DNA from 3 places in the Streptomyces sp. NPDC037290 genome. Region 1 is predicted to be linked to each of the others. Evidence: predicted binding sites of a transcription regulator. Region 1 holds the regulator's gene; each other region holds the start of a gene.
What was found. Region 1 encodes HrcA, which represses chaperone genes, less so after heat shock. Its sites were predicted from a motif close to TTNGCACTCNGNNNNNCNGAGTGCNAA; they were not measured.
Positions count from the first base shown of each region.

Region 2: the regulator HrcA is predicted to act here: its motif matches at 1,301-1,327, upstream of groES (co-chaperone GroES).
Region 3: the regulator HrcA is predicted to act here: its motif matches at 1,388-1,414, upstream of groL (chaperonin GroEL).

Region 1 is NZ_JBVJVZ010000001.1:368,980-372,859, reverse strand. Features, by position in the region: gene dnaJ (molecular chaperone DnaJ) at 1-823, opposite strand, end outside; gene hrcA (heat-inducible transcriptional repressor HrcA) at 824-1,840, opposite strand; gene ACZ7HQ_RS01685 (MBL fold metallo-hydrolase) at 2,003-2,725, shown strand; gene ACZ7HQ_RS01680 (DUF3097 domain-containing protein) at 2,760-3,575, shown strand; gene ACZ7HQ_RS01675 (Uma2 family endonuclease) at 3,553-3,880, opposite strand, start outside.
Region 2 is NZ_JBVJVZ010000015.1:110,582-114,461, reverse strand. Features, by position in the region: gene groL (chaperonin GroEL) at 1-721, opposite strand, end outside; gene groES (co-chaperone GroES) at 846-1,154, opposite strand; gene ACZ7HQ_RS35080 (hypothetical protein) at 1,352-1,621, opposite strand; gene ACZ7HQ_RS35075 (hypothetical protein) at 1,648-1,908, shown strand; gene ACZ7HQ_RS35070 (ATP-binding cassette domain-containing protein) at 1,806-2,171, opposite strand; gene ACZ7HQ_RS35065 (polysaccharide deacetylase family protein) at 2,335-3,192, opposite strand; gene ACZ7HQ_RS35060 (polysaccharide deacetylase family protein) at 3,273-3,880, opposite strand, start outside.
Region 3 is NZ_JBVJVZ010000005.1:144,722-148,601, forward strand. Features, by position in the region: gene thrC (threonine synthase) at 1-329, shown strand, start outside; gene ACZ7HQ_RS19295 (ubiquitin-like small modifier protein 1) at 371-646, shown strand; gene ACZ7HQ_RS19300 (cold-shock protein) at 1,079-1,282, shown strand; gene groL (chaperonin GroEL) at 1,578-3,200, shown strand; gene ACZ7HQ_RS19310 (MFS transporter) at 3,239-3,880, opposite strand, start outside.

The DNA.
Region 1 (3,880 bases):
TCATCGGGATCGTGACCGTGCAGTGCAAGTCGTCGCCGCGCCGCTGGAAGGTCTGGTGCGGCAGCTCGTGGATCTCGACGTACAGGTCACCGGCCGGACCGCCACCGGGGCCGACCTCGCCCTCACCGGCGAGCTGGATCCGCGTGCCGTTGTCGACACCGGCCGGGATCTTCACGGTCAGGGTCCGGCGGGAGCGGACGCGGCCGTCGCCGGCGCACTCGGGGCACGGGGTCGGCACGACCGTGCCGAAGCCCTGGCACTGGGGGCAGGGCCGCGAGGTCATGACCTGGCCCAGGAAGGACCGGGTGACCTGGGAGACCTCACCGCGGCCGCGGCACATGTCACAGGTCTGGGCGGTCGTACCGGGCGCCGCGCCCTCGCCGTTGCAGGTGTTGCAGACGACCGCGGTGTCGACCTGGATGTCCTTGGTGGTCCCGAAGGCCGCCTCGTCCAGCTCGACCTCGATCCGGATCATCGCGTCCTGGCCGCGCCGGGTGCGCGAGCGCGGCCCGCGCTGCGACGCCGTACCGAAGAACGCGTCCATGATGTCGGAGAAGTTGCCGAAGCCACCGGCCCCGAAGCCGCCCGCACCGGCGCCGCCCGCCTGGGAGAGCGGGTCGCCGCCGAGGTCGTAGACCTGCTTCTTCTGCGGGTCCGACAGCACCTCGTAAGCGGCGTTGATCTCCTTGAACCGCTCCTGGGTCTTCGGGTCCGGGTTGACGTCCGGGTGCAGCTCGCGCGCGAGCCGGCGGAACGCCTTCTTGATCTCATCCTGCGACGCGTCGCGGCGCACGCCGAGAACGGCGTAGTAGTCCGTGGCCACTTACGACTCCGCCAGGATCTGTCCGACGTACCGTGCCACTGCGCGTACCGCTCCCATCGTTCCCGGGTAGTCCATGCGGGTCGGTCCGACCACGCCGAGCTTGGCAACCGCCTCGCCGCCCGAACCGTAGCCCACCGACACCACCGAGGTGGAGTTGAGTCCCTCGTGGGCGTTCTCGTGCCCGATGCGCACGGTCACGCCCGGATCCTTCGCCTCGCCCAGGAGCTTGAGGAGCACGACCTGCTCCTCCAGGGCCTCCAGGACGGGCCGGATCGTGAGGGGAAAGTCATGCCCGAAGCGGGTGAGATTGGCGGTTCCGCCGATCATCAGCCGCTCCTCGTTCTCCTCGACCAGTGTCTCCAGCAGGGTGGAGAGCACGGTGGAGACCGTACCGCGGTCCTCGGGATCGAAGGCGTCCGGCAGGTCCTCGACCAGCTTCGGCACGTCCGTGAACCGGCGGCCCGCGACCCGGCTGTTCAGCCGCGCGCGCAGGTCGGCGAGCGAGGACTCGCCGAAGGGCGCCGGGCAGTCGACCATCCGCTGCTCGACCCGGCCGGTGTCCGTGATCAGCACGAGCATCACGCGCGCGGGAGCGAGCGAGAGCAACTCCACGTGCCGGACGGTGGACCGGGTCAGGGACGGGTACTGCACGACGGCGACCTGCCGTGTGAGCTGCGCGAGCAGCCGCACGGTCCTGGCCACGACGTCGTCGAGGTCGACGGCCCCCTCCAGGAAGTTCTGGATGGCCCGCCGCTCCGGCGCGGTCATCGGCTTGACGCCCGCGAGCTTGTCCACGAACAGCCGGTAGCCCTTGTCGGTGGGGATGCGCCCCGCGCTGGTGTGCGGCTGCGCGATGTACCCCTCGTCCTCCAGGGCCGCCATGTCGTTGCGGACGGTCGCCGGGGAGACCCCGAGGCTGTGCCGCTCGGTCAGGGCCTTCGACCCGACCGGCTCCTCGGTGCCGACATAGTCCTGGACGATGGCGCGCAGTACCTGAAGCCTGCGTTCACTCAGCATCCGCGCGCACCTCCAGCATGTCGTCCCCTCTGTTCCGCGGTGTATCCGCCTGGCACTCTTCGCATGTGAGTGCCAGCGCTCCCGGGCCCAGTGTACGGCTGTGGGGTACACCCGGGGCAAGGTCGGTGCGGTCGCGGCGGCTCCTGGGGCTAGCGTCGCGGTATGACGGTGACTTGGGAAGAGCTGGGGTGGGAGCGGCTGACCGCCGGGGTCGGGCGGTGCCGGCTGCCCGGCTGGGACTGCACGGCCGGACTGGTCCTCGGGGCGGGTACGGCGCTGATGGTGGACGCCGGCTCCGGTCTCGCCGAGGGCGCGCGGCTACGGGCGCAGGCCGAGGAACTCGCCGGCGGCCGTGTGACCCATCTCGCGCTGACGCACCCCCACTTCGACCATGTCCTCGGGGCGGCCGCGTTCGCCGGGGCGGAGGTGTACGGGCCCGTCGGTATGGACGCCGTCCTCGCGCACGAGCGGGAGGAGCTGCGCCTGGACGCGGTGCGCAACGGTCTGCCGGTCGCCGACGCCGACGAGGCGGTGGACGCGCTGGCCGTGCCCCGGCACCTGGTCTCCGGCGAGTGGACGCTGGACCTCGGGGGCGGCCGCCAGGTGCTGCTGGCGAACGTGGGTCCCGGCCACACCGCGCACGATCTGGCCGTGCTGGTCCCGGGGGATCCGGAGGTGGTCTTCTGCGGCGACCTGGTGGAGGAGTCCGGCGAACCGCAGGCGGGCCCGGACGCGGTCCCGGCCCGCTGGCCGGACGCCCTGGACCGGCTCCTGTCGCTGGGCGGCGAGGACGCGCTGTACGTGCCCGGTCACGGAGCGGTGGTGGACGCGGGGTTCGTGCGACGCCAGCGTGATCAACTGGCGGCGCGTTTCGGCGTGTCGTGAGTCGTGGCCCACGGCTTCTCCTATCGTCATCCGAATGCGCCAGTACTCCGCCGACCTGACTCCGCCGTGGAAGAAGCAGCAGCCGGTGCCGGAGGTACCGGCGGAGCCGGGCCTGGTGGTGGAGGAGCCCGGCACCGGGTTCTGCGGGGCGGTGATCCGCTGCGAGGCGGGCACGGTGACGCTGGAGGACCGCTTCGGCAAGCACCGGGTGTTCCCGCTGGAGCCACGGGGCTTCCTGCTGGAGGGGCGGGTGGTGACGCTGGTGCGCCCGTCGTCCTCCGGTCCGGTACGGCCCACCCGTACGGCATCCGGTTCGGTCGCCGTCCCCGGCGCCCGCGCCCGCGTGGCCCGCGCCGGCCGCATCTACGTCGAGGGCCGGCACGACGCCGAGCTGGTCGAGAAGGTGTGGGGCGACGACCTGCGCATCGAGGGCGTGGTCGTGGAGTACCTGGAGGGTGTGGACGACCTGCCGTCGATCGTGTCGGCCTTCGCGCCGGGTCCGGACGCGCGGCTGGGCGTCCTGGTGGACCACTTGGTGCCGGGCACGAAGGAGTGGCGGATCGCGGAGTCGGTGACGAGTGAGCACGCGCTGGTCGTGGGCCACCCGTACATCGACATCTGGGAGGCTGTGAAGCCGTCGTCGCTGGGGATCGAGGCCTGGCCGAAGGTGCCGCGGGGGCAGGACTGGAAGACGGGGGTGTGCCGGGCGCTGGGCTGGCCGTCGGAGAACACGGGCGCGGTGTGGCAGGCGATCCTGAAGCGGGTGGGGTCCTACAAGGACCTGGAGCCGGAGTTGCTGGGGCGGGTGGAGGAGCTGATCGACTTTGTTACGGGTAGCGGTGGGGTCTGACCTTCGGGTAGGTGCCGAACTCGTTGGTGTCCAATTCGAGCCCCAGGTCCTCCAGCAGCAGCGGTGCCCCGAACTTGGTGATCTCCTGTCGCTGGTACTCCGCGTCCTCACCCCGCCCGACGGGCCTCGTCAGCAAGACGCATTGCGCCATGATCGGGTCCACGATGAGGTAGGCCGGTACCTTGCCGGCGGCGTAGATCGACCGCTTGATCTCGTAGTCCCGCTGGACGCTGGTCTTGGAGACGACCTCGACGACCATGGTGATCAGGCTGCACGGCAGCAGTCGACCCGAGGCAGGCCTGACT
Region 2 (3,880 bases), on a different contig from region 1:
CCTGGATGACCTTCTCCAGCAGCGGCAGCAGGTCCTGGATGGAGCTGATCTTGCCCTGGTTGATGAGGATGTACGGGTCGTCGAGGACGGCCTCCATGCGCTCCTGGTCCGTCACGAAGTACGGCGACAGGTAGCCCTTGTCGAAGGCCATGCCCTCGGTGAAGTCCAGCTCCAGACCGAAGGTGTTGGACTCCTCGACGGTGATGACACCGTCCTTGCCGACCTTGTCCATCGCCTCGGCGATGAGCTCGCCGACCTGCTGGTCCTGGGCGGACAGCGCGGCGACGGCGGCGATGTCGGACTTCTCGTCGATCGGGCGGGCCGAGGCGAGCAGGTCGTCGGAGACGGCCTTGACCGCGGCGTCGATGCCCTTCTTCAGGGCGGCCGGGGAGGCGCCGGCGGCGACGTTCTTCAGGCCCTCGCGCACCAGCGCCTGGGCGAGCACGGTGGCGGTGGTGGTGCCGTCACCCGCGATGTCGTTGGTCTTGGTCGCCACCTCCTTCACCAGCTGCGCGCCGAGGTTCTCGTACGGGTCCTCGATCTCGACCTCGCGGGCGATCGTGACACCGTCATTGGTGATGGTGGGGGCACCGAACTTCTTGTCGATGACGACGTTGCGGCCGCGGGGACCGATCGTCACCTTCACCGTGTCGGCCAGCTTGTTGACGCCGCGCTCAAGGGCGCGACGGGCGTCCTCGTCGAACTTCAGAATCTTCGCCATGACAGCGGAAGCCCTCTCGGAAATCTGTGGGAGTAAAGACAACTGCGCCCCGGGCGCCCGGCTTCGTTATCGGTCGCGGGGGCCAGGGGCGCAGCTCACAAGCAAAGAATTGCTCGAGGTGGGATTACTTCTCGATGATCGCGAGCACGTCGCGGGCCGAGAGGACGAGGTACTCCTCGCCGTTGTACTTCACCTCGGTGCCGCCGTACTTGCTGTACAGGACGACATCGCCGACCTTGACGTCGAGCGGAAGGCGCTCGCCGTTCTCGAAGCGGCCCGGACCCACGGCGAGGACGGCGCCCTCCTGGGGCTTCTCCTTCGCGGTGTCCGGAATGACCAGGCCAGAGGCGGTGGTCTGCTCGGCGTCGAGCGGCTGGACCACGATGCGGTCCTCGAGCGGCTTGATGGCAACCTTGGAGCTGGTGGTCGTCACGATCCGACCTCCCCCTTCGGAGATCTCACGGGGTTAACTGTCTGAGGTGGCGACCAGGTCGATCCGTCGTCGCGGGTGCCGGACCTGCCCGTCGCGTAGTTGGCACTCTCCAGGGGGGAGTGCCAGAGCCGAGACTATGACTGTGATTAGCACTCGGTCAAGCGGAGTGCCAATGCCGTGTGGCGCGTCGGCCAGGATCAGCGACGCGCGCCGGTGGCAGTCGGAGAGCCGGCCGGTGCCGCCAGTTGCCTTCCCGGCCAGGTGCACCGGTCCTGGAAGCGGTCGGCGGCCAGACGCTCCGGTTCGTCGAGGACGCCGAGGCAGATGGCCGAGTGCAGGGCGCCGCGCTCATGGTGCCCGGCGGCGGGAGCGGCTCCGCGCCGTCGGACGTGAGCAGGTGCCCCGAGCCCCTTGGCACGCAGATGGCCGTCGACGTACCGCACCAGCCCGCCGACGCTCAGGCCCATGCTCGCAGCCTGCGGTGCAGGCGCAGATGGCGTTGCAGCACCAGCTGGTGGTGATGGACCGCGGCCGCATCGTCGCCGAGTGTTCTGCGCAGGCGCTGCTCAAGGAACACGCCGGCGTCACCGAGGTGCTGGAGCTGCGCGTCACAGAGCTGCTCCGCCTCGTCCATGTAGTGCGTGGTGAGGATCAGGGTGGTGCCGTTCTGCTTGAGCGCTCGCTGATTCGCCGGGCATCCCTGGAGGAAGCCTTACTGCACCTGCCCGGCCGGACCCTGGTGGAGTCGCCGTGAGGCCGCCTGCGCTGCATCTCGCCGGACAGTGTTTCGACCCGGCTGTCGGCACGGTCGTCGAGCTGGACCGAGGCGAGCATTTCCATCGCCTTTTCCGGGCCCGGGGCGCGGCATGCGGAAGCACCTGGCATAGGTACTGACGTTTTCCCCGACCGTCCCCTGGACCCGTTTTTACAGCTCAGCATACGCATCGTCGTCGACTTTCCGGCACCGTTGGGACCGAGGACGCCGAAGAACTCACCCGCTCCGACATCGAGATCCATGCCGTCCACAGCGCCGCTGTCACCGAACCGCTTCGCCATTCCCCGCGCACATATGGCCGTGCGGTCGAGATCGTTCACGCAAGGGAACCCTCCAGGAAATGCGATCGGAATTACCTGGAAATGGGCCGGCCGACGCGCCGATGCCAAAATTCGATATTTGCGTTCAGTTCAGGTAGTCCTCGAGGCTCCCCACCGTCAGCCCTCTCTGCTGGACCCGGCGCAGGGCCCGCGTGGTGCGTTCGCGCAGGTCCGGCCCCGTTGTCTCGTCCGGTCCGATCAGGACGATGTCGCCGGGGCGCAGGTGGTGAGCGCCGTGGGTGTAGACGAGGTCGGTCGGGGTCATGGCGGCGCGCCACAGGACGAGTGCGGAGATGCCGCAGTCGGAGGCCGCGCGCAGGGTGGTGGTGTCGTACGAGCCGTACGGCGGGCGGAAGAGGCGGGGGCGCAGGCCGAGCCGGGAGCTGAGCCTGTCCTGCTGGCCGCAGATCTCCGTGCGCTGGCCGGCGTACGGCAGTCCGGACAGCGCGCGGTGGTCGAGGGTGTGGTTCTCGATGCCGGCGCCCAGCCGGTGCAGGCGGGCGAAGTGGCCGTAGCCGGGGCCGGCGGCGCTGTCGGTGAGGAACATGCTGACGGGCAGCCGGAGGTCGCGCACCATGTCGACGAAACGGGGGTCCTTGTCGGCGCCGTCGTCGTAGGTGAGGAAGACGACCCGGTCGTGGGTGGGCACGTGGTCGACGACGCGGGGCAGGGCGTGGCCCGCGGTGTGCGGGGTGAGGGCGAGCGCGTGGGCGGCGGGGTGCGGCGGGCGGGCGAGGGCCTCGGTGAGGCCCCAGCGGCGGTAGCCGCGGTCGGGGGCGGGGCCGGGCGGGTGCACGCCCTCGGCGGCCTTCTTCCCGAGGCGTTCGATGGGGTCGACGGACTGGGCACAGCCGGCGAGGAGGAGAGCCGAGACGAGCAGCGCGCCCGCCCGCCGTCCGAGGCGCCACCCGGGACGTGCCCCTGGGCCCCCTGCCTGCCCCATCCGCGAGCCGGCGGCGCCCGCCCCCGCACCCCCCGCCCCCCTGCGCGCCGTCCGGAGGGCCCCGCCGTTGCCCCCGTACCTCACAGGTAGTCCTCCAGGCGGGCCACGGCGTAGCCCTCGCGGGTGACCTTGTTCAGGAAGCGGCGCATGTCGTCGACCATCGTGCCGTTCCAGTCGGAGCGGCCGCGGAAGTGGGTGAGGACGATGTCGCCGCGGCGCATCTTCTGGTCGTCCTCGCGGTACTCCCAGTGGTCGACGAAGACCTCCTCGTTCCAGATCGGCGCGTAGCGGATGCCGCAGGTCTTGGCGGCGCGCAGGGTGTCCTGGTTGTAGTCGCCGTAGGGCGGCCGGAAGACGGTCGGGCGCTTGCCGAACTGCTTCTCCATGATGTCCTGCATGCCGCAGATCTCGTCCCGCTGCTCCTCGTAGGACAGGGCCGGCAGGTAGGGGTGGTGCAGGGTGTGGTTGTTGAGGGTGTGGCCGTCGGACTGCATCCTGCGGAAGTACCCGTAGTCGTCCTTGACCAGGTAGTCGCTGAGAAAGGCGGTGTACGGGATCTTCAGGTCCCGCATCATCCGCAGGAAGTCCGGGTCCTTCTCCGAACCGTCGTCGATCGTGAGGAAGACGATCTTCTGCTGGGTGGGGATCGTGGTGAAGACCGGTGGCAGCCACCAGTCCTCCTGGTGGT
Region 3 (3,880 bases), on a different contig from region 1:
TCGCCATCGGCAACCCGGCCGACGGCCCGTACGTCCTGGACATCGCCCGCCGCACCGGCGGTGCCGTGGAGGACGTCACGGACGAGGAAGTCGTCGACGCGATCAAGCTGCTGGCCCGCACCGAGGGCATCTTCGCGGAGACGGCGGGCGGGGTGACCGTCGGTGTCACCCGCAAGCTGATCAAGGACGGCGCCCTGGACCCGGCGAAGACCACGGTCGTCCTCAACACCGGCGACGGCCTCAAGACGCTGGACGCGGTGGCGGGTACGGGGCTGACCGCGACCATTCGGCCCAACCTGGAGTCGTTCCGCGAGGCCGGACTCGTCTGATCGTTGTCGTCTGGGCGCCTACCTGACCGGAGGTCACAAGCATGAGCGTCACCGTTCGCATCCCCACCATCCTGCGCACCTACACCGGCGGCCAGGCCGAGGTGACCGCCGAGGGCGCGACCCTCGCCGACGTCATCGCGAACCTGGAGAAGAACCACACCGGGATCGCCGCCCGGGTCCTGGACGACCAGGGCAAGCTGCGCCGGTTCGTCAACGTCTACGTCAACGACGACGACGTCCGCTTCGAGCAGGGCCTCGAGACCGCCACCCCGGACGGCGCCGGTGTCTCCATCATTCCGGCGGTCGCCGGCGGCTGATCGTTACCGTGGGTAACTTCAGTTACCCATTGTTCATGGAATTGCCTCCTCCGTGAGAGAAGCGGAGGGGGCAATTCTGCGTGATTGAGCGCGGTACAGTTGGGGAACTCGGCCGCGGTCTCCGGGTCGAGAGCCCTGGATTTCATGCCGCACACCCCGCAAGAAGTAGCCAAAGTGCGCGGGTTTTATGCGGCTTTTGTACCCCTTTGTGGGGCCCGACTTGCCCTGAAGTCGGGTGAATTCTCACCACATTCCGGACCGTTCCCGTCCAGAATTCTCGTCCGATTGACCTGTTGCAGACGGCAGTTGGACAGATACATTCAGCCGCGGTCGACGCGTTCCGGCGCACGCCCCCGTCCGATGGGGGGTGAGGTCTGACCCGGGTCCGCGAAGTGTGGATCTGTGCAAGGGCCAGTAATAGGGGAGTTAGGCATGGCTCAGGGCACCGTCAAGTGGTTCAACGCGGAGAAGGGGTACGGCTTCATCGCGGTCGACGGTGGTGCGGACGTCTTCGTCCACTACAGCGCCATCCAGATGGACGGCTACCGCACCCTGGAAGAGGGCCAGCGGGTGGAGTTCGAGATCTCGCAGGGCCAGAAGGGCCCGCAGGCCGACATGGTTCGCCTCAGCGCCTGAACGTTTCTTGCATGAAGGGCCCGCACCTCGCACAGGGTGCGGGCCCTTCGTCGTGTCCGGCGGCTGATACGCCCCTGTTCGCCCCCGGCTGATCCCGGGGAGCCGCTTGCACTCGACAGGGGGGAGTGCTAATCATTGGCGTTAGCACTCTGAAGGTGAGAGTGACAGTGAAGGACCGGGTCGGTGAGGCCCGCAGGCCAAGTGGGGCAAGGAACCACGCGGCCGGCGAGCCGTCCGTCGCGGGCGCGGGCGCGGTCCGAAGGAATCACCCCCAGTCCTGGAGGGACCACTTCACATGGCCAAGATCATCGCGTTCGACGAGGAGGCGCGGCGCGGCCTCGAGCGCGGCATGAACCAGCTCGCGGACGCCGTCAAGGTGACGCTCGGCCCCAAGGGCCGCAACGTCGTCCTCGAGAAGAAGTGGGGCGCCCCCACGATCACCAACGATGGTGTCTCCATCGCCAAGGAGATCGAGCTCGAGGACCCGTACGAGAAGATCGGCGCCGAGCTGGTCAAGGAAGTCGCCAAGAAGACGGACGACGTCGCCGGTGACGGTACGACCACGGCGACCGTGCTCGCCCAGGCCCTGGTCAAGGAAGGCCTGCGCAACGTAGCCGCCGGCGCCAACCCGATGGCCCTCAAGCGCGGTATCGAGAAGGCCGTCGAGGCCGTCTCCGCCGCCCTGCTGGAGCAGGCGAAGGACGTCGAGACCAAGGAGCAGATCGCCTCCACCGCGTCCATCTCCGCCGCCGACACCCAGATCGGCGAGCTCATCGCCGAGGCCATGGACAAGGTCGGCAAGGAAGGCGTCATCACCGTCGAGGAGAGCAACACCTTCGGTCTGGAGCTCGAGCTCACCGAGGGCATGCGCTTCGACAAGGGCTACATCTCCGCCTACTTCGCGACCGACATGGAGCGCATGGAGGCGTCGCTCGAGGACCCGTACATCCTCATCGCCAACTCCAAGATCGGTTCCGTCAAGGACCTGCTCCCGCTCCTGGAGAAGGTCATGCAGTCGGGCAAGCCGCTGCTGATCATCGCCGAGGACGTCGAGGGCGAGGCCCTGTCGACCCTGGTCGTCAACAAGATCCGTGGCACCTTCAAGTCCGTCGCCGTCAAGGCCCCGGGCTTCGGCGACCGCCGCAAGGCCATGCTCGGCGACATCGCCATCCTCACGGGCGGCGAGGTCATCTCCGAGGAGGTCGGCCTCAAGCTGGAGAACGCGACCCTGGACCTCCTGGGCCGCGCCCGCAAGGTCGTCATCACCAAGGACGAGACCACCATCGTCGACGGTGCCGGCTCCTCGGACCAGGTCAACGGCCGGGTGAACCAGATCCGCGCCGAGATCGAGAACAGCGACTCGGACTACGACCGCGAGAAGCTGCAGGAGCGCCTGGCGAAGCTCGCCGGCGGTGTCGCGGTCATCAAGGCCGGTGCCGCCACCGAGGTGGAGCTCAAGGAGCGCAAGCACCGCATCGAGGACGCCGTCCGCAACGCCAAGGCGGCCGTCGAGGAGGGCATCGTCGCCGGTGGTGGCGTGGCCCTGCTGCAGGCCTCCCAGGTCTTCGAGAAGCTGGAGCTCGAGGGTGACGAGGCGACCGGCGCCAACGCCGTGCGCATCGCGCTCGAGGCCCCGCTGAAGCAGATCGCCGTCAACGCCGGCCTCGAGGGCGGTGTCGTGGTGGAGAAGGTGCGCAACCTGACCCCGGGCCACGGCCTGAACGCCGCGACCGGCGAGTACGTCGACCTGGTCGCCGAGGGCATCATCGACCCGGCGAAGGTGACCCGCTCTGCGCTGCAGAACGCCGCCTCCATCGCCGCGCTGTTCCTCACCACCGAGGCCGTCATCGCCGACAAGCCGGAGAAGGCCGCCGCGCCGGCCGGCGGCGGCATGCCGGGCGGTGACATGGACTTCTGATCGGCCCCGGGGCTTCGGCCTCCGGTTGATCAACGTCCTTACCGAGGGCGGCACTCCCTGTCAGTGGCAGGGGGTGCCGCCCTCGGGCGTGTTCGGGAATCCGTGGCGGGCGCGGCGAGGGCCGCCAGACGCCGCAGGCCGGCCTGACGCTGCACCAGACCCAGCCCGGTGACGGCGGCACCGAGCGCCAGCCAGCCCGCAGGACCGGCCGTCATCACCGCACCGGTCAGCAGCAGGGGCCCCACCGACTTCTGCACCGACTGGGACATCCCGGCCACGCCCAGGTAGGAGGCCCGGGCACGCGGCGGCGCCAGGACGACCGCCAGCTCCCAGGAACTCACCGAGCGCAGCAGCTCGGCCAGGGTGGCCAGCATCGCGGCCGCGAGCATGGCGAGTGAGGCGGACCAGGCCCCGCCGCCGGTGGCGGTCGCCAGCACGAGGCAGCAGGCGGACAGCGTCACGCCGTACCAGCCCACGGCCGCGGCCGCCCGGCGCGGGCCTTCGGCCCAGGCGGAGACCCGCAGCTGCAGGACCACCACCAGCACGGTGTTCAGCACGAGGAAGGCGGGGACGACGGCGTGCGGCGCGCTGGTGTGGTGCACCAGCCACAGCGGCAGGCCGACTCCGATAACCGAGTCGTCCAGGTTCATCGGGATGTCGAGCAGGACGAAGAGCAGGTA